Regions from separate parts of the Kitasatospora sp. NPDC004723 genome, predicted to be linked through region 1. Evidence: riboswitches for the same ligand, from Rfam matches in the RefSeq annotation. Region 1 holds a riboswitch; each other region holds the start of a gene.
The links. A riboswitch is a leader RNA that binds a small molecule or an ion and turns the genes downstream of it on or off. The one in region 1 is predicted to bind cyclic di-AMP.

Region 1 (5,585 bases):
TAGTGCAGCCGGGTGCGGGCCTGCGCCTTGACGTACTCCGGGTCCTGCCAGCGGGCCTTCTCCCGGCGCAGCTGCTCGACCTGCTGCCGGGCGTGCTCAGCCCGGGCGCGCTGCGCCGAGATCTCCGAACGCTGCGAGATGAACTGCCGGGTCGGGTAAGCGAGGATCGCCACCAGGGAGCAGAGCACCAGGACGAGGACGGTCGCCCGGCTCGTGAACCGAGGCCGGGCCGCCAAGCCCGGGATCCTCCAGCCTGCCATCTGCGGTGTCCCCTCCTGGTCGCGACGGTGCCCCGCCGTCCACCCTACGGGGTGAACGGCGGGGCACCGGTCAGGCGTGCGCTACCTGGCGTCCCGGCGATACCGGCCGGGCGCCGCAGGTCGGGCTCAGCCCTCGTGCTTGAACCGCGGGAACGCGCCGCGGCCGGCGTACTCGGCGGCGTCGTCGAGGATCTCCTCGATGCGCAGCAGCTGGTTGTACTTGGCGACGCGCTCGGAGCGGGCCGGGGCGCCGGTCTTGATCTGGCCGCAGTTGGTGGCGACGGCCAGGTCGGCGATGGTGACGTCCTCGGTCTCGCCGGAGCGGTGCGACATCATGCAGCGGTAGCCGTTGCGCTGGGCCAGCTCGACGGCGTCCAGGGTCTCGGTCAGCGAGCCGATCTGGTTGACCTTCACCAGCAGCGCGTTGGCGGTGCCGGTCTCGATGCCGCGGGCCAGACGGGCCGGGTTGGTGACGAACAGGTCGTCGCCGACCAGCTGGACCTTGTCGCCCAGCTTCTCGGTCATGGCCTTCCAGCCGTCCCAGTCCGACTCGTCCAGCGGGTCCTCAATGGAGACCAGCGGGTAGGCGGCGACCAGGCCGGCGTAGTACTCGATGAGCTCGGCGGAGGAGAGCCCCTTGCCCTCGAACTGGTAGGCGCCGTCCTCGTAGAACTCGGAGGAGGCGACGTCCAGGGCCAGCGCGACGTCCTTGCCCGGCACGTAGCCGGCCTTCTGGATGGCCTCGACGATGAGGTCCAGGGCCTCGCGGTTGGAGTCCAGGTTCGGGGCGAAGCCGCCCTCGTCGCCCAGGCCGGTCGACAGACCGCGCTCCTTCAGCACGCCCTTGAGGGTGTGGTAGACCTCGACGCCCCAGCGGACGGCCTCGGAGAAGGACTCCGCGCCGATCGGGGCGATCATGAACTCCTGGATGTCGACGTTGGAGTCCGCGTGCGAGCCGCCGTTGAGGATGTTCATCATCGGGACCGGCAGGACGTGCGCGTTCGGGCCGCCCAGGTAGCGGAACAGCGGCAGGTCGCTGGCCTCGGAGGCGGCGTGCGCGACGGCCAGCGAGACGCCCAGGATGGCGTTGGCGCCGAGCGAGGACTTGTCCGGGGTGGCGTCCAGGTCGAGCATGGCCTGGTCGATCAGGCGCTGCTCGGTGGCGTCGTAGCCGACCAGCTCGGGGCCGATCTGCTCGATGACGGCCAGGACGGCCTTCTCCACGCCCTTGCCGAAGTAGCGGTTCTTGTCACCGTCGCGGAGCTCCAGCGCCTCGAAGGCACCGGTGGAAGCACCCGACGGGACGGCGGCACGGCCGGTGCTGCCGTCGTCGAGGCCGACCTCGACCTCGACCGTGGGGTTGCCGCGCGAGTCGAGAATCTCACGAGCGACGACGACATCGATGGACGGCACGAGGCATCTCCTAGCGGAAGCAGGTTCGGCTGACGGTGGGGTGCAGTCGGCCGGACGATTGCGGAGTCGTTACGACCAGAGCCTAACCGCACGGGCTGTCCGGGCCACGTCGACCTCGGTTCCGTCTCAGCGTGTGGCCGTGCTACCCACCGGTAGTTCACCTGGTTGCCCGACCTGCGGGGCCCGGATGCGGACGAAGGGGACCGATCGGCCCCCTCCGTCCGTCCGCGGGATCGGACCGGCCGTCAGCCGAGGGTCAGGACCTGGCCCGGGACGATCAGGTTCGGGTCGCCGCCGACGGTGCCGCGGTTGCCGTCGTACAGCGCCTGCCAGCCGCCGGAGACGCCCTGGGTGGTGGCGATCCCGGCGAGCGTGTCGCCGGACCGGACGGTGTAGCCCTGGCCGGCCGACTGCTGCTGCTGCGCGGCGGGGGCGCTCTGGACGGGCTGGGCGGCCGGCTGGCCGGCGTACTGCTGGTAGACGCTCTGGTGGCTGGTCCAGTACCAGGCGCCGTTGTTCTGGTACCAGTACACCTTGGCGTCGGCGTCCCAGCCGGCCTTGCCGGAGAAGGCCGGCGCCTGCGGGGCCTGCTGCTGGGTCTGCTGCGGGGCCTGCTGGGTCTGCTGGGCGCTCTGCGGCGCGTACTGGCGGGCCTGCGGCTTGGCGGCCTGCTGCTGCGGCTGGGCCTGCGGCGTGGCGGCCGGCTTCGGGGCGGCGGGCTTCGGGGTCTGCTGCTGGGCCTGCGGCTTCGGGGCGGCCGGCTTGGCGTCCGTCGAGGTGTCGACCGCCGCCGGGGCGCCGCCCTTGGTCAGGCCCGCCTTCTGGGAGCAGACCGGCCAGGCGCCCGGGCCCTGCGAGGCGAGGACCTTCTCGGCGACCGAGATCTGCTGCCCCTTCGAGGCCTGGTTGGCCTGCGGCGCGTAGGCGGTGCCGCCGTACGCCTTCCAGGTGCTGGAGGTGAACTGGAGGCCGCCGTAGAAGCCGTTGCCGGTGTTGATGCTCCAGTTGCCGCCGCTCTCGCACTGGGCGACCGCGTCCCAGGTGGAGGCCGGGGCGGCGGAGGCGCCGGTGGCGCTCAGGATGGGCATCGCCAGCCCGACGCCGGCGACACCGGCGACGGCGATGGCCTTCTCGGCCTGGGTACGGCGACGGTGACGACCGGTTCCAACGAACAGCATGAAGAGGTCCCTCTCCGCACGCCTGCGAGGTGAGCTGTCGGGTTCGGACCGGGAGGTGGCCCGGCCGCGCGGAGGCGGCTTCACCCCTAGCCGTGGGAGACGGCGCAAAACCTGGGTCCCCCGCCCCTGCCCAGGGTTCTGATCGGTTTCCCGTGGTGCGGCGGGCAGGACTCGGCGTTCCGCGCACGGGGCTCGCAGCTGCGAACTCCACGGAGAGTAGACAGATCTTCAGAGCAATCACAAGCTCATATCGCAGATATCACATCAACATCACGTCATGTGATTGATTGCCTACCAACCGAGGCGGTATGTCCGGATTGAGGATGGTTCAGACCCCCTGAAAGTGGGCAACGGAGAGTCCCCATCAGCCGGTTGTGCCGGTTCGTCAGCTCCCCGAACCGGCCTCCGGAACCGCTCCGAGCTGCGCTTTCTCCGGCGTGAATTCCACCGGAAGCTCACGGAGTCCACGCATGATCAGACCGCCGCGCCAGCGCAGGTCGTCGGGGTCGGCGGCCAGCCGCAGGTCCGGCAGCCGGGTCAGCAGGGTGGCCAGCGCGGCCCGCCCCTCCAGCCGCGCCAGCGGCGCGCCGATGCAGTAGTGGATGCCGTGCCCGAAACCCAGGTGCGGGTTGTCCGCGCGGGCCAGGTCCAGGGTGTTCTCGTGGGCGAACCGCGCCGGGTCCCGGTCCGCCGCCGCGAGCACCACCAGCACCGGGTCGCCGACCGGGATCGCCACCCCGCCGATGGTCAGCGGACTGGTCGCGAACCGCCAGGTGGCCAGCTCCACCGGCCCGTCGTAGCGCAGGAGTTCCTCGATCCCGGTCTCCAGCAGCGCGCTCTCGCCACGCCCGACGGACTCCTGGAGCAGGGCCCGCTGGCCCGGGTTGCGCAGCAGCGCGTACACGCCGTTGCCGATCAGGTTGACCGTCGTCTCGAAACCGGCGAACAGGAGGATGAAGGCCATCGCCGCCGCCTCGTTCTCGGTCAGGTGCTCGCCGTGGTCGCTGGCCCGGATCAGCCCCGAGATCAGGTCGTCGCCGAGGTCGGCCCGCTTGCGGTGGATCAGCTCGGCCAGGTACGCCCGCATCCGCTTCACCGCGCGCCCCACCCCGCCGCGCCGGCCGCCGCCGTGACGGATCATCATCCCGGCCCAGTCCCGGAAGTCGTCCTGGTCCTCGGCCGGCACCCCGAGCAGGTCGCAGATCGCGTAGATGGGGAGCGGGAAGGCGAACTCGTGGATGAGGTCGGCCGAGCCGCGCGCCGCGAAGCCGTCGATCAGCCGGTCGGTCAGCTGCTGCACCCGCGGCTCGAAGGCCGCCACCCGGCGCGGCGTGAACGCCTTGGACACCAGCCGGCGCAGCCGGGTGTGGTCCGGCGGGTCGATGTTCAGCAGGTGCGTCATCAGATCGGCCTGGCGCTCGCCCGGGATGCCGACCCGGCCGGTGCGGTGGGCCTGCTCGCTGTGGTGCACCGGGTTCTTGGAGAGCCGGCTGTCCGCGAGCGCCTGCCGGGCGTCCGCGTACCGCGTGACCAGCCACGCCTCGACCCCGCTCGGCAGGGTGGTCCGGTGCACCGGCTCGTGCTCGCGCAGCCACGCGTACGCGGGGTACGGATCGGCGGCGAACTCCCAGGTGAACAGGGGCGGACGGGCGGAGGCGGGCTGAGCTGGCATGGGTCGACGGTATCCCGGGCGTGTCCCGGTGACCGCACGGCGTGCACACGGGCTCTCGGGGCACCGGGCGAAGCCCTTCCGCGTGGCAGGCGTGAGCCTGGTCACCTGAGGGGTAATTCCTGTTGCGGAGGGTCAGGACCTGCCTACGATCCTCCGCAAGATGTCCGTGGGCGACGGTGCGGAGCCGCCCACAGGGAGGAGCAAGGCCATGCGGGTCACCGGTTCGGTCGTCGTGATCACCGTCCTCGCCGGCGGGTCGGGGGCGGACCTCGCCCGCCGCTTCACCGCGGCGGGCGCCGCCGGCGTGCTGATCGCCGACCAGCAGGCCGGGGTCGCCGAGGACCTCGCCACCGAGCTCGACCGGCCGGGCTGCCCGGTCGTCGGCGTCTGCGGCGACGTCCGCCGCCCCAGTGACGTCGCCGCGCTGGTCGACACCGCCGAGAAGCACCTGGGCCCGATCGACCTGTTCTGCGTGGCCGGGCCGGACGGCGAGCGGATCGTCTCCCTCTCCGACCTGCCCGACCACCTCGACCTGGAGCGGCTCGCCGAACTCGTCGCCCTGGTCGGCGAGGCGATCGGCGAGGTCGTCGTCCCGGCGCAGCGCCGTCCGGTGGAGGACGTCGCCGCCGTCTGAGGCGCCGCCGTCCGGGTGGGGCCGTTCGGGGTGGGGCGCCCGGGGGCGTGACCGCTACTCCTCCGGCTTCAGGCCCTCGGCGGCGCGCACCGCGTCCCGGTAGCCGCGGGCCGCGGCCCGCAGGGCGGCGTCGACGTCGACCCCGGCGTCGTGCGCGCGCTGCGCCACCGCGAGCAGCAGCCGGCCCGCCGACTCCGCCGTGAGGTCGGCGGGCAGCTCGTAGGGCTCGTCCGGCACGCCCGCGAATCCGGCCCGGCGCACCCGGGACACCAGCTTCGCCGCGTACGCGAGCGAGGGCAGCCCGGCCGGCACGCCGTCCAGCACCGATTCGCGCTCCGACTTCTCGGCCGCCTTGAGCGCCTCCCAGCTGGCCTCCACCTCGGCCGGACCGCTCGCCTCGGCGTCGCCGAACACGTGCGGGTGGCGGT
Region 2 (5,585 bases), on a different contig from region 1:
GCGCCGACCTGGACCGCCAGCGGGCCGAGTCGGAGGACGTCCGCCGGGAGGCGGATTCGCTGCGCCGCAGGCTGCGGTCGCTGGAGAGCGACACCCGGAGGGCGCAGGCGGAGACCCGTAAGGTGGCCGCCGAGCTGGAGGCGGTCAGGGCGCAGGCGGCGGCCGAGCGGAACACGGCGGAGAGCGAGGCGCGCCGGCTGCGGCACCGGGTCACGGAGCTGGAGAACGCCGCCGAGCAGGGGCGCCGGTCGGCCCGTGAGGGGCGCGGCGTCGAGGACATGCGGCTGCGGCTGCTGCTGGACACCGTGCTGCAGTCGGCGCAGGGGCTCCAGCGGGAGCTGGCGCTGCCGGTGTCCCAGATCCGCCCGGCGGACCTGGTGGAGGCGGTGGAGCCGGGCTCGGCCTCGCCGCACGACGTGGCGCGGCGCGGCCTGGCCGAGGACGATCCGGCGCTGCTGGACCAGCTGCTGGCGATCCCGCAGGTCCATCTGGTGGTGGACGGCTACAACGTGACCAAGACGGGCTATCCGACGCTGCCGCTGGAGCAGCAGCGGATCCGGCTGCTGGGCGGGCTGGCGATGCTGGCGCAGCGCACCCAGGCGGAGGTCACCTGTGTGTTCGACGGCCAGGACCTGGACGTGCCGGTGATCATGGCGCCGCCGCGCGGGGTGCGGGTGCGGTTCAGCCGGACCGGGGAGACGGCGGACGAGCTGATCCGCCGACTGGTCCGGGCGGAGCCGCAGGGGCGCCCGGTGGTGGTGGTCTCCACCGACCGGGAGGTCGCGGAGGGCGTGCGGAAGGCCGGCGCGCGCCCCGTCGCATCGGTCCTGCTGCTGAACCGGCTGGCCCGGCCGTAACCGCCCCCGGGCGCGAGCAGGCCGGCATGACGGCTGGTCAGCGCCCTGATGGCAATGTTGTGCGAGTTCTGTGAAGTCAGATCGGCGGCGCGGGTTCACGCGATCGGGGGAGTGGCGCGAATCGTGGATCTTCACTAGGGTCTGGCGTCAAACCTATTTTCCGGATTCTCACCCGTTCGGGTGAGGCCATTGGAAGAAGGAGCCGGTCCCTTGGCCTCCCACCGCCGTCCCAAGCAGCCGAGCCGCGCGCGGGTCTCCGTGCTCACCGCTGCCGCTGCGACCGCGGTCGCTCTCTCCGCCCAGGTCGCCGCCCACGCCGCGCCCAGCCCGTCGCCCAAGAAGGACGACGTCAAGGCGCAGATCGACCAGCTGCAGGAGGAGGCCGAGCAGGCCACCGAGCGGTACAACGGCGCCAAGGAGCGCGCCGACCAGCTGCGCAAGCAGGCCGACCAGCTGCAGGACCAGGTGGCCCGCGGCCAGGAGCAGATGACCCAGCTTCAGGCCGGGCTGTCCGAGGTGGCGGGCGAGCAGTACCGCACCGGCGGCATCGACCCGTCCGTCCAGCTGATGCTCTCCTCGGACCCGTCCGGCTACCTGGACAAGGCCTCCAGCGTGCAGCAGGCCAGCTCCAGCCAGGCCGAGGCGCTCAAGGGCCTGCAGGACCAGCAGCGCCGGCTCGACCAGCAGAAGACCGAGGCCGCCGCCGTCCTGGCCTCGCTGGACACCACCACCAAGGACCTGAACCAGTCCAAGGCCGAGGTCAACAAGAAGCTCAAGGAAGCCCAGGACCTGCTGAACTCGCTGAGCGCCGCCGACCGCGCCGCGCTGAAGACGGCGCAGCAGCAGGCCGACCGCGCCTCGCGCGGCAACGAGCGCACCGACCTGGGCAGCCTGCCGCAGGCCAGCGGCATGGCCGGCGCCGCGGTCTCCAACGCGATGGGCAAGCAGGGCTCGCCGTACGTCTGGGGTGCCACCGGCCCGAGCACCTTCGACTGCTCCGGCCTGATGGTCTGGGCGTACGGGAAGGCCGGCGTCTCGCTGCCGCGCACCTCGCAGGCGCAGGGCAACTACGGCTCCCGGGTGCCGTCGCTGGCCGAGGCCCAGCCGGGCGACCTGATCATCTACCGCGACGACCGCAGCCACGTCGGCATGTACATCGGCAACGGCATGGTGGTGCACGCGCCGCACACCGGTGACGTGGTGAAGGTGATGAAGGCCGACGCCATGAAGATCAACACGATCCGCCGGGTCTGACGGACCGGCACGACACGCCCGGGGCGCCCGCCGAGGGCCCCTGTGATCAGCGCCACCTCCGCACGGGGGTGGCGTTGGCGTTTCGCCCACCCGTTCGACCGTCTGACGGAAAATGATCAGCCGGACGTGGATGGTTGGTCACGGTCGGTCATATTCACAAAAGAACTTGGGCATTCTTCCGGCTTTTTTCTGACAAGGATTTGAACGGATCACGGATCTGTTACTAGGGTCGTGACTCGAACCACGCACAGTCGATCACCCAGCCTGGGTGGCGGCGGGGTTCGCCGCCGAGTTCGCGAAGCAGTGGGACGGGGCCTTCGGGTCGCCCGTTCGAGTGAGGACCCAGCAGTCGGGGGGCCCGCTGTGGAGCGGAGCCGGGGAACCACGTTCCTCCGGGGTGAATCGGCGCCAGGCCGGCCGCGCGAGCGGCGGGTGAGGCGTCGTAGGGCACGCTTCCGCCCGAACCCGTCAGCTCACCCGGTAGGCGGATGAGGAAGAAGGAGTCCGCCTTCGTGGCGTCCCATCGTCGTCCCAAGCCCGCCGGCCGCGCCCGTGTCTCGATCCTGACCGGGGTCGCCGCCGCTGCCGTCGCCCTCTCCGCGCAGTCCGGCGCCCACGCCGACCCGGCGCCGACCAAGGACCAGGTCAAGGAGCAGGTCGACCAGCTCAACGAGCAGGCCGAGGTCGCCACCGAGAAGTACAACGGCGCCCAGGCCAAGCAGCAGGAGCTGCAGAAGCAGGTCGCCGAGCTGCAGGACAAGGTGGCCCGTCAGCAGGCCTCGGTGATCGAGGCGCAGGGTGGTCTCTCCGAGATCGCCGGCGAGCAGTACCGCACGGGCGGCATCTCGCAGACCGTCCAGCTGATGCTCTCCGCCAGCCCGGACAACTTCCTCAGCCAGGCCGACGCCCTGAACCAGGCCGGCTCCACCCAGTCCGGCGCGCTGAAGGAGCTCCAGGAGCAGCAGCGCAGGCTCGACCAGGACCGCACCGAGACCCAGGCCAAGCTCGGCGAGCTGGAGGCCACCACCCAGCAGCTGAAGTCCTCCAAGGAGGAGGTCCAGGGCAAGCTGCAGAAGGCCCAGGACCTGCTCAACACGCTCACCGAGCAGGAGCGTCAGGCCATCCGCGCGGCCGAGGAGAAGGCCGCCGCCGAGGCGAAGGCGAAGGCGGACGCCGCCAAGGCCGAGGCCGCCAAGGCCGCCAAGGAGAAGGCCGACGCCGAGCGCGCCTCCCGGGACAACAACCGCAGCAACCTGAGCGCGCCGTCCTCGGGTTCATCGAGCTCCTCCGGCTCGTCGAGCTCCTCGACCGCGTCGGCCCCGGCCGCCGAGGCCGCCAAGCCGGCCGCGCCCGCCGCCAACGGCTCGCGTGCCGCCGCCGCGATCGCCGCCGCCGAGAGCAAGCTCGGCTCGCCGTACGTCTACGGCGCCACCGGCCCCAACTCCTTCGACTGCTCGGGCCTCACCGGCTGGGCGTACGCCCAGGCGGGCGTGTCGCTGCCGCGCACCTCGCAGGCGCAGGCGACCGCCGGTACCCAGATCGGGTCGGACATCTCCAAGGCCCAGCCCGGCGACCTGGTGATCTTCTACGGCGACCGCCACCACGTGGGCATCTACGTGGGCGGCGGCCAGGTCATCCACGCCCCGAAGCCGGGCGCGTCGGTCCGCTACGAGTCGGCCTCCAACATGCCGGTCAACACCATCGTGCGCCTCTGACCCACGGTCGGCAGGCTCCTCGGGCCCGGTCCCCCGCGCGGGGGACCGGGCCCGCGGCTTTCCCCGGCCCGACGGGGCGCTCGGTCCGCGAACCGATCTGACGTCCGATTAGTGTCCGAATATTCGGGTTCGGAGGGGTTTGGAATCGGTTGCCCGGACTCGCTAACGTCTGCCACCGGACGCCCGCTTCGACCGCCGCCCGTCCCGGCGCGGCGGCGGGCCGGGCCCAGGATCGGAGCCGACGTCGCATGGCCGTGCACCGCCGTTCCCCGCTGTCAGGTGCGCACGCGCTCGCCCGGGCGCTGGTGTTCACCGCGGCGGCCACCACCGCGCTCGGCGTGGCGACGGGCGGCTGCGCCCAGGCCGCGCCCGGCTCGCCGGACGGCCCGGCCGACCGCAAGGACGTCAAGGCCCAGGTGGAGCAGCTCTACGACGAGGCCGAGCAGGCCTCGGAGCGCTTCAACGCCGCCCAGGAGGCCCAGCAGAAGCTCCAGTACGAGACCGGGACGCTGCAGCAGCAGATCGCCGTCGCCCAGGACGAGCTCAACCGGCTGCGCGGCGACCTCGCCACCGTGGCCGGCGCCGAGTACCGCGGCGGCGGGATGACCCGTACCGTCCAGCTGATGCTCTCCACCGATCCGGAGGGCTACCTCTCCCGGGCCCGCACCCTCGACCAGGCCGCCGAGCGACAGAACGAGACCCTGCACGAGGTGGTGGGCCGTCAGCGGGTGCTCGACCAGCGCCGGGCCGAGGCCACCGCCAAGCTCGCCGAGCTGGAGCAGACCCGCAAGGCGCTGGCCGAGAGCAAGCAGCAGATCCAGCAGCGGCTCGCCACGGCGCAGCGGCTGCTCAACAGCCTCGGCACCGCCGAGCGCGCCCGGCTCGCCGCGCAGGACGCCCGGGACGCCGAGCAGCGCGTCACCCGCGGCACCGACCGGCTGGACCTCGGCAGCACCCCGCCCGCCTCCGAACGCGGCGCCGCCGCGCTGGCCGCCGCGGTGCGGATGATCGGTTCGCCCTACGTCTACGGATCCGCCGGGCCCAAGGCGTTCGACTGCTCCGGTCTGATGTACTGGAGCTGGCGGCAGGCCGGAGTGACCCTGCCGCGCACCTCGCAGGCCCAGGCGTACGCCGGGCAGCGGGTCAGCCTCTCCGAAGCGCGGCCGGGAGACCTGGTGATCTTCTACCGGGACATGCACCACGTCGGGATGTACGCCGGCGGCGGGGTGGTCGTGCATGCCCCCTACCCGGGTGCCAAGGTCCGCTACGAGAGCGTCGGCACGATGCCGGTCGCGGGGGTGATCCGGCTCTGAGCCGCCCGGATCCCGCCGTCGGCCGCCTGCCGTCGCGGCGCACCGCCCTGCTGCTCGCGGCCGGCGGGCTGGCCCAGCTCTCGCTGCCCGGGGCCGGTCCGGCGCGGCCCGCCGCCGCGGCCTCGGACGAGCACGCCGACGTCCTGGCGCTGCTCGACGGGCGGGCCCGGGCGCTGACCGCGGGACCGCCGGAGCTGCCGCTGCGGGCCGGGTACCGGAACCTGCTGCTCGGCCCGGTGGACCCGGCCGGCCGGTGCGCCGCCACCGCCGAGCTGACCGTCGAGGTGACCGGGTACGACCGCCTGCCGGTGGTCCACCCGCGCCGGCTGGTCCTGGCCCGGTCCGCCGCCGGCTGGCGGGTCGAACGCGAGGAGGGCGCGGGCGGGCCGCCGCCGCTGTGGGACCTCGGCGCCGTGCGGGCCGCGGCCGGCGCCCGCTGTCTGGTG
Region 3 (5,585 bases), on a different contig from region 1:
GGGGTGTGGTGGAACTCGCGGACGGCCAGCCGGGGACCGGTGAGTCGGACGGGGACCATGGCTCCCGACCCTACCCCCGACCAGCGGTTACGGTTCGTGGTTATGGAAGACGAAGACCTGCGGCTCGCCCCGCGCACCAAGGCCGCCGAACTGCTCGCCTGGGCGGAGGCGACGGGCCACCGGCCGGTCGCCGAGGCCCCGCTGCGGGCGGTGCTGGCGCTGCTGGAGCTGGGCGGGGGCAGGATGCACGACGGCTGGCCCGAACTGACCTCCGCCGCGGTGGAGCACCTGCTGTACGAGCGGCTGTACCTGTACGTCCAGCCGGAGCCGGGACAGGACCCGCTGGCGTACGGCGCGGCGGTGCGGCTGCTGGTCGACCACCAGCGGGCGGCGAAGCGGCTGAACGCCAAGCGGCAGGAGCGGCTGCACGCCGAGGCCGAGTGGCAGGGCGAGGTGGCGGCCGGGCTGCTGCGCCGGGCGGACCTGGTGACCTGGCCCCGGCTGTACACGCTGCTGCTGCGCGCGGACGGGGTGGACACCGGCGACGAGGCTGCGGTGCGGGCCTGGCTGGAGGGGTTCCGGGAGCTGGCGCCGCAGGAGCGGTCGGCGGCCTTCGCGGCGCTGGAGGCGGACGGGCAGCTGGACCCGGTGGACGACGGGGGCTGGGACGGCGGGACCCGGGCGCTGGCGGTCGGGATGGCCACCGACGGCGCGCGGCGGCTGCTGGAGCAGGGGCTGATGCAGCGCAGCTACCGGAACCTGGCGGAGCTGACGGCGCTGGGCCGGCCGATGCCGCAGGAGCTGGCCGGGGACTTCGGGGCGTTCGAGGAGGCCGCGGTCGAGGCCGCGCTGGAGCTGGCCGGCGGGTGGACGGTGCCGGGGCTGCCGCGGCTGCTGGTGGAGGAGTTCCCGGAGCTGGCGCCGGAGCCGGGGCAGGCGGAGATCGACGCCTACCTGGCCGGGCTGGAGCCGGCGGAGGACCCCGAGGGATTCGAGGGATTCGAGGGGCCTGAGGGGTCGGAGGGGCCTGAGGGGCCGGAGGGGTACGAGGGACCCGAGGCGGAGTAGCGACGGCAGGGCACGACCGTGGATTCGAGCCACCGAGAGGTCAATTCCGGTACTCCTCAAGGGATTCGGGGCCGGTCAGGAGTGATGGATCGGGTGCGGTGGAATCATCCGACATGTGAAGCGTGACATATCACACGCGCTCCACGGCTCCTCCTGCCACCGTTTTCGAAGGAGAAAAACCCTGATGAAGCGTTTCGTCGCAGTCCTGGCGGCCGGTACCGCGCTGTCCTCGCTCGGTGTCGCGGGTGCCGCCCAGGCCACCGCGCAGACCACCGGCACGACAGCGAGCACCACGACCACCTCGACCACCACCTGTGCCGACGGCCCCGTCGGTGTACTCCGGAGCCAGGTCTGCGTCACGATCGACGGCACCGGCGTGACGGCCGGCGGCTACACCTCGCCGACCCGTTCCGACTGGACCGCGCAGTCCGCCTCGTACACCCTGACCCTCGGCGTCGTCGGCGGTGCCTCGCTCGGCACCGACACCGGGAGCGGCATCCTCCCGCCCGGCGGGCGCGGCTTCGGCTACCTGGCGGCCACCGCGCCGTGCGGCTCCACCGTCACGGCCACCCTCACGACCACCACCTGGGGCTACGGGACGGCCGCGACCGTCACCGCGCCCGTCACCTGCTGATCCCCGACAGCACCCCGCCCCGCCGGATCGCGTCCGGCGGGGCGGGGTGCTCAGGGTGTCCGGGGCGGCGTCAGGGGGTGACGCCGCGCTGCTCGAACCAGCTCTCCGGGTCGACGGGGGCGCCGCCGCCCGGGCGGACCTCGACGTGCAGGTGCGGGCCGGTGACGTTGCCGGTCGCGCCGACCTTGCCGATCTGCTGGCCGGGGACGACCTTGCCCGAGCCCTTGATGATCGAGGAGAGGTGGCAGTACCAGATCTCGGTGCCGTCGGGCAGGGTCTCGACGATCCGGTAGCCGTAGGCGCCGGCCCAGCCGGCCGAGGTGATGGTGCCCTGGCCGACCGCGTAGACCGGGGTGCCGGTGCCGGCGGCGAAGTCCAGGCCGGTGTGCAGGTGGGCCCAGTAGCGGGCGCTCTGGCCGTAGTGGGCGGAGAGGTTGTAGTCCCGCACCGGCAGCTTGATGGCGGCGAGCTTGGCCTTCTCGGCCTCCTCGGCGACCCGCTTGGCCTCCTCCTGCTGGGCGACCTGGGCGGCGCGCTTGGCCTCGGCCTCCTGGGCGGCCTGGACGCGGGCGTTCTCCTCGGCCGCGGTGCGCTGGCTGTCGGCCTGCTGCTGGATGCGGGCGGCGAGCGCGAGGCCGGGGTCGGCGGAGAGCGCGACCGGCAGTTCGTCGGGCGTCTCGACAGCGGGAGCGGCGGCCGGGGTGGCGGAGGCGAAGCCGGTGGCGCCCAGGGTGGCGGCGACGGCGGTGACGCCGAGCAGCGGAGCGGTGCCGCGGCCCTGCCGGGGCATCCGGTGCCGGCTGGTCTCGGCGGCCGGCGGAGCGGTCTCGTCGGCGGGGCCGCCGAACGGGCCCTGCCCGGTGAACGGGCCGGGGTGGTCGAGCAGCTGGGTACCGGCCGAGGAACCGGACGGGTGTGCCGGGGTATGCGTCGACGCCACGGAGGCGCGCTCCTTTCCTTCCTTCGCGCCTACCGGGTTAGCTGACGGGTTCGGAGCAGGAAGGTCTCCTACGGCCGGGCCTGAGCCTGGCCGATTCACCCCAAGGAACGTGGTTCCCCGGCTCCCTGGCCTGCCCGAAGGCCGGCCGGCGGGATTAGGCGACGGCGCACGGTGCCGTCTGGGTACGGCGTTGCGACCGCGCTGCGTTATCAAACGTTAATCCGAGAGGCCCCCGATTCCAAGCCATCCGTTGGTGACGACCGATACGGACCGGACACCACGCGGTCCGGTGGGCGATTTGGGACGTTTGATGACAACTGACACTACCGAACGTGTCAGGACGTCAACGAACGGCCCCTCACTTGAGTACGCCTACTCATGTGCGGCCGGGCGCCGCGCGGCCATCCTGACGCCATGAGCGCACCGATGCAGTCCCGCACCACGCCTGCGTACTACATCCAGGCCGTGCTGTCCTTCGCCCTCTCCGGCACCGCCCTCGGCGTCGGGATCGCCTTCCTCCCGGTGGAGCCGTGGACCCGGGCGTTCCTCGCCCTCGGCCTGCTCTACACGATCACCTCGACGTTCACCCTCTCCAAGGTGGTCCGGGACCGGCAGGAGACCTCCGAGCTGGTGACCCGGGTCGACCAGGCGCGGCTGGACAAGCTGCTGACCGAGCACGACCCGTTCAAGGTGGAAGGCGTCTGACCGGCCCCGCCGGCGGGACCGGTCGCACGGAGAACGGTCGATAGCTTGACGGCTAAGGCTATTAGCCTTAGCTTTATGGCTATCGGCACGTCGCCGACGATCCCGCCCCAGGAGGCTCCCCATGAACGGCACCCTCGCCCCCGTCACCCGCCACCTCGACCTGCCCGGCGGCCGGATCGCCTTCGACGACACCGAGCGCGGCGAGGGCGCCCCGGTCGTCCTGCTCCCCGGGATGCTCGACAGCCGGGCCGCCTACCGCCACCTGCGCCCGCTGCTGGCCGCCGCCGGCCGCCGGGTGATCACCATGGACCTGCGCGGCTTCGGCGAGTCCTCGATCCTGTGGGACGACTACTCCCCCGCCGCGATCGCCGGTGACGTCCTCGCCCTGCTGGACCACCTGGGCATCGACCGGGCGGTGCTGGCGGGCAACTCCTACACCGGCGCCAGCGTCGTCAAGGCCGCCGGGGACGCCCCCGAGCGGGTCGCCGGCATCGTCCTGATCGACGCCTTCGTCGAGAACGTGCCGCCGGGCGCGCTGCAGCGTCTGGTGGTCGGCGCGATGGGCGCGCTGCTGGTGCGCTCGCCCGCGTTCTGGGGCCTCTACCACCGCAAGGCCGCCTACCCGGGCCCCAAGCCGGCCGACCACGAGGAGTACGTGGCCGGGCTGGTCGCCGCGATGCGCACCCCGGGCCGCCGGACCGCCACCCGCGGCTATGTGCGCGGCGACTCGGCGCCGACCGGCTGGACCGCCGCCGTGCGCTGCCCGGCGCTGGTGGTGATGGGCGCCGAGGACCCCGACTTCTCGAAGCCGGAGCTGGTCGCCGACCGGCAGGCCGCCGCGCTGAACGCGCGCAAGGTGATGATCGAGGGCGCGGGCCACTACCCGATGGCCGACCACCCGCGGGCGACCGCCGACGCCCTGCTGCCCTTCCTCGCCGACCTGGCCTGAGCACCACTGGCCGTCCCGCCCCGCCCCCCCCGCTAGGAGAACCGCTGTGCCCCGAGTCGGACTGACCCCCGAGCAGGTCGTCGGCCACGCCCTCGCCCTCATCGACGAGCAGGGCCCCGAGGCCCTCACCCTGGCCGCCGTGGCCGCCCGCGCCGGGGTCGCCACCCCCTCGCTGTACAAGCACGTCAGCGGCGGCCTGGCCGAACTGCGCCGGCTGGTGGCCGTCCGGGTGACCGAGGAACTGGCCGACCGGCTCGCCGAGGCCGCGCTCGGCCGCAGCGGGGACGCCGCGGTCGCCGCCGTCCTGCGGTCGTACCACGCGTACGCCACCGAGCGCCCGCACCGCTACGCCGCCCTGCCGCAGGCGCCGCAGCCGGACGCGGACCTGGCCGTGGCGGCGGGCCGGCTGGTCGGGGTGATCGTCGCGGTGCTGCGCGAGTACGGGCTGGAGGGCTCCGAGGCGATCCACGCCGCCCGCACCTTCCGCTCGCTGGCCCACGGCTTCGCCGCGCTGTCGACCGGCGGCGCCTTCCAGCTCGCCGAGGACCTCGGGGAGACCCAGGAGCGCATGATCACCGTGCTGACCGCCGGCCTGCGCGGCTGGCCCCGCCCCTGAGCGGCGCCGGCCGGGGGGGCCGGGGAACGCCGAAGGGACCGGAGCGGGATCGCTCCGGTCCCTTCGGGGTGGTGTGGGGCTAACAGGACTTGAACCTGTGGCCTCTTCCTTATCAGGGAAGCGCTCTAACCGTCTGAGCTATAGCCCCGTACCGTCCGACCCGCCTGTACGGCGGCACGTCGTACGGAGAAGGGTACCGGACCCGGAGGGGGTGCCCGTACCCCGGCCGCCCCGCTGCCCGTACACGGCTGTCCGCTTGCCGTACACCCGCCGATCGGGCACCACGGAGAGCGCCGTTCACCCCACGCCTCACTCGCTTAAGAAATAAGGTATTAAGAATTAACTGCCCCATAAGGAACCGGAGAGGCCGGCCGTCCCGTGGACCCGCGCAGCAGCCCCACCGCGCGCAGTGCCATGCGCTGCGTCCGATTACTGCTCGGCTGCACCAGCGCCGCCGAACTGCTCGGCACCGTGCTCGCCGAGGGCCCCGGCTGGATCACCGGCGAGGGCTCGGCGCTCTACCTGCTGGATCCCGGCGGCATGCTCCGGCTCACCGCCTCCCACGGCCTGCCCGACTGGGCCCACGAGCGCTACAGCGTGGTCGACCCGGCCAGTGAGCTGCCCGCCGCGATGGCGCTGAAGCTGCGCCGCCCCTATCTGCTGAGCCCCGAGC

Region 2: another riboswitch for cyclic di-AMP. It lies ahead of ABZW10_RS08640 (NlpC/P60 family protein); the one in region 1 lies ahead of ABZW10_RS37220 (transglycosylase family protein).
Region 3: another riboswitch for cyclic di-AMP. It lies ahead of ABZW10_RS19135 (peptidoglycan DD-metalloendopeptidase family protein); the one in region 1 lies ahead of ABZW10_RS37220 (transglycosylase family protein).

Annotation. Positions count from the first base shown of each region.
Region 1 is NZ_JBEXJT010000073.1:6,995-12,579, forward strand. Features, by position in the region: gene ABZW10_RS37210 (septum formation initiator family protein) at 1-236, opposite strand, end outside; gene eno (phosphopyruvate hydratase) at 387-1,673, opposite strand; gene ABZW10_RS37220 (transglycosylase family protein) at 1,919-2,851, opposite strand; cyclic di-AMP (ydaO/yuaA leader) riboswitch at 2,857-3,000, opposite strand; gene ABZW10_RS37225 (cytochrome P450) at 3,237-4,523, opposite strand; gene ABZW10_RS37230 (SDR family NAD(P)-dependent oxidoreductase) at 4,732-5,157, shown strand; gene ABZW10_RS37235 (MazG family protein) at 5,212-5,585, opposite strand, start outside.
Region 2 is NZ_JBEXJT010000005.1:143,563-149,147, reverse strand. Features, by position in the region: gene ABZW10_RS08650 (NYN domain-containing protein) at 1-857, shown strand, start outside; gene ABZW10_RS08645 (NlpC/P60 family protein) at 1,068-2,111, shown strand; cyclic di-AMP (ydaO/yuaA leader) riboswitch at 2,457-2,613, shown strand; gene ABZW10_RS08640 (NlpC/P60 family protein) at 2,624-3,826, shown strand; gene ABZW10_RS08635 (NlpC/P60 family protein) at 4,075-5,139, shown strand; gene ABZW10_RS08630 (hypothetical protein) at 5,376-5,585, shown strand, end outside.
Region 3 is NZ_JBEXJT010000018.1:22,891-28,475, forward strand. Features, by position in the region: gene ABZW10_RS19120 (GNAT family protein) at 1-59, opposite strand, end outside; gene ABZW10_RS19125 (hypothetical protein) at 103-1,068, shown strand; gene ABZW10_RS19130 (hypothetical protein) at 1,253-1,702, shown strand; gene ABZW10_RS19135 (peptidoglycan DD-metalloendopeptidase family protein) at 1,773-2,642, opposite strand; cyclic di-AMP (ydaO/yuaA leader) riboswitch at 2,655-2,813, opposite strand; gene ABZW10_RS19140 (YiaA/YiaB family inner membrane protein) at 3,057-3,347, shown strand; gene ABZW10_RS19145 (alpha/beta hydrolase) at 3,469-4,296, shown strand; gene ABZW10_RS19150 (TetR-like C-terminal domain-containing protein) at 4,343-4,912, shown strand; tRNA gene ABZW10_RS19155 (tRNA-Ile) at 4,987-5,060, opposite strand; gene ABZW10_RS19160 (SpoIIE family protein phosphatase) at 5,291-5,585, shown strand, end outside.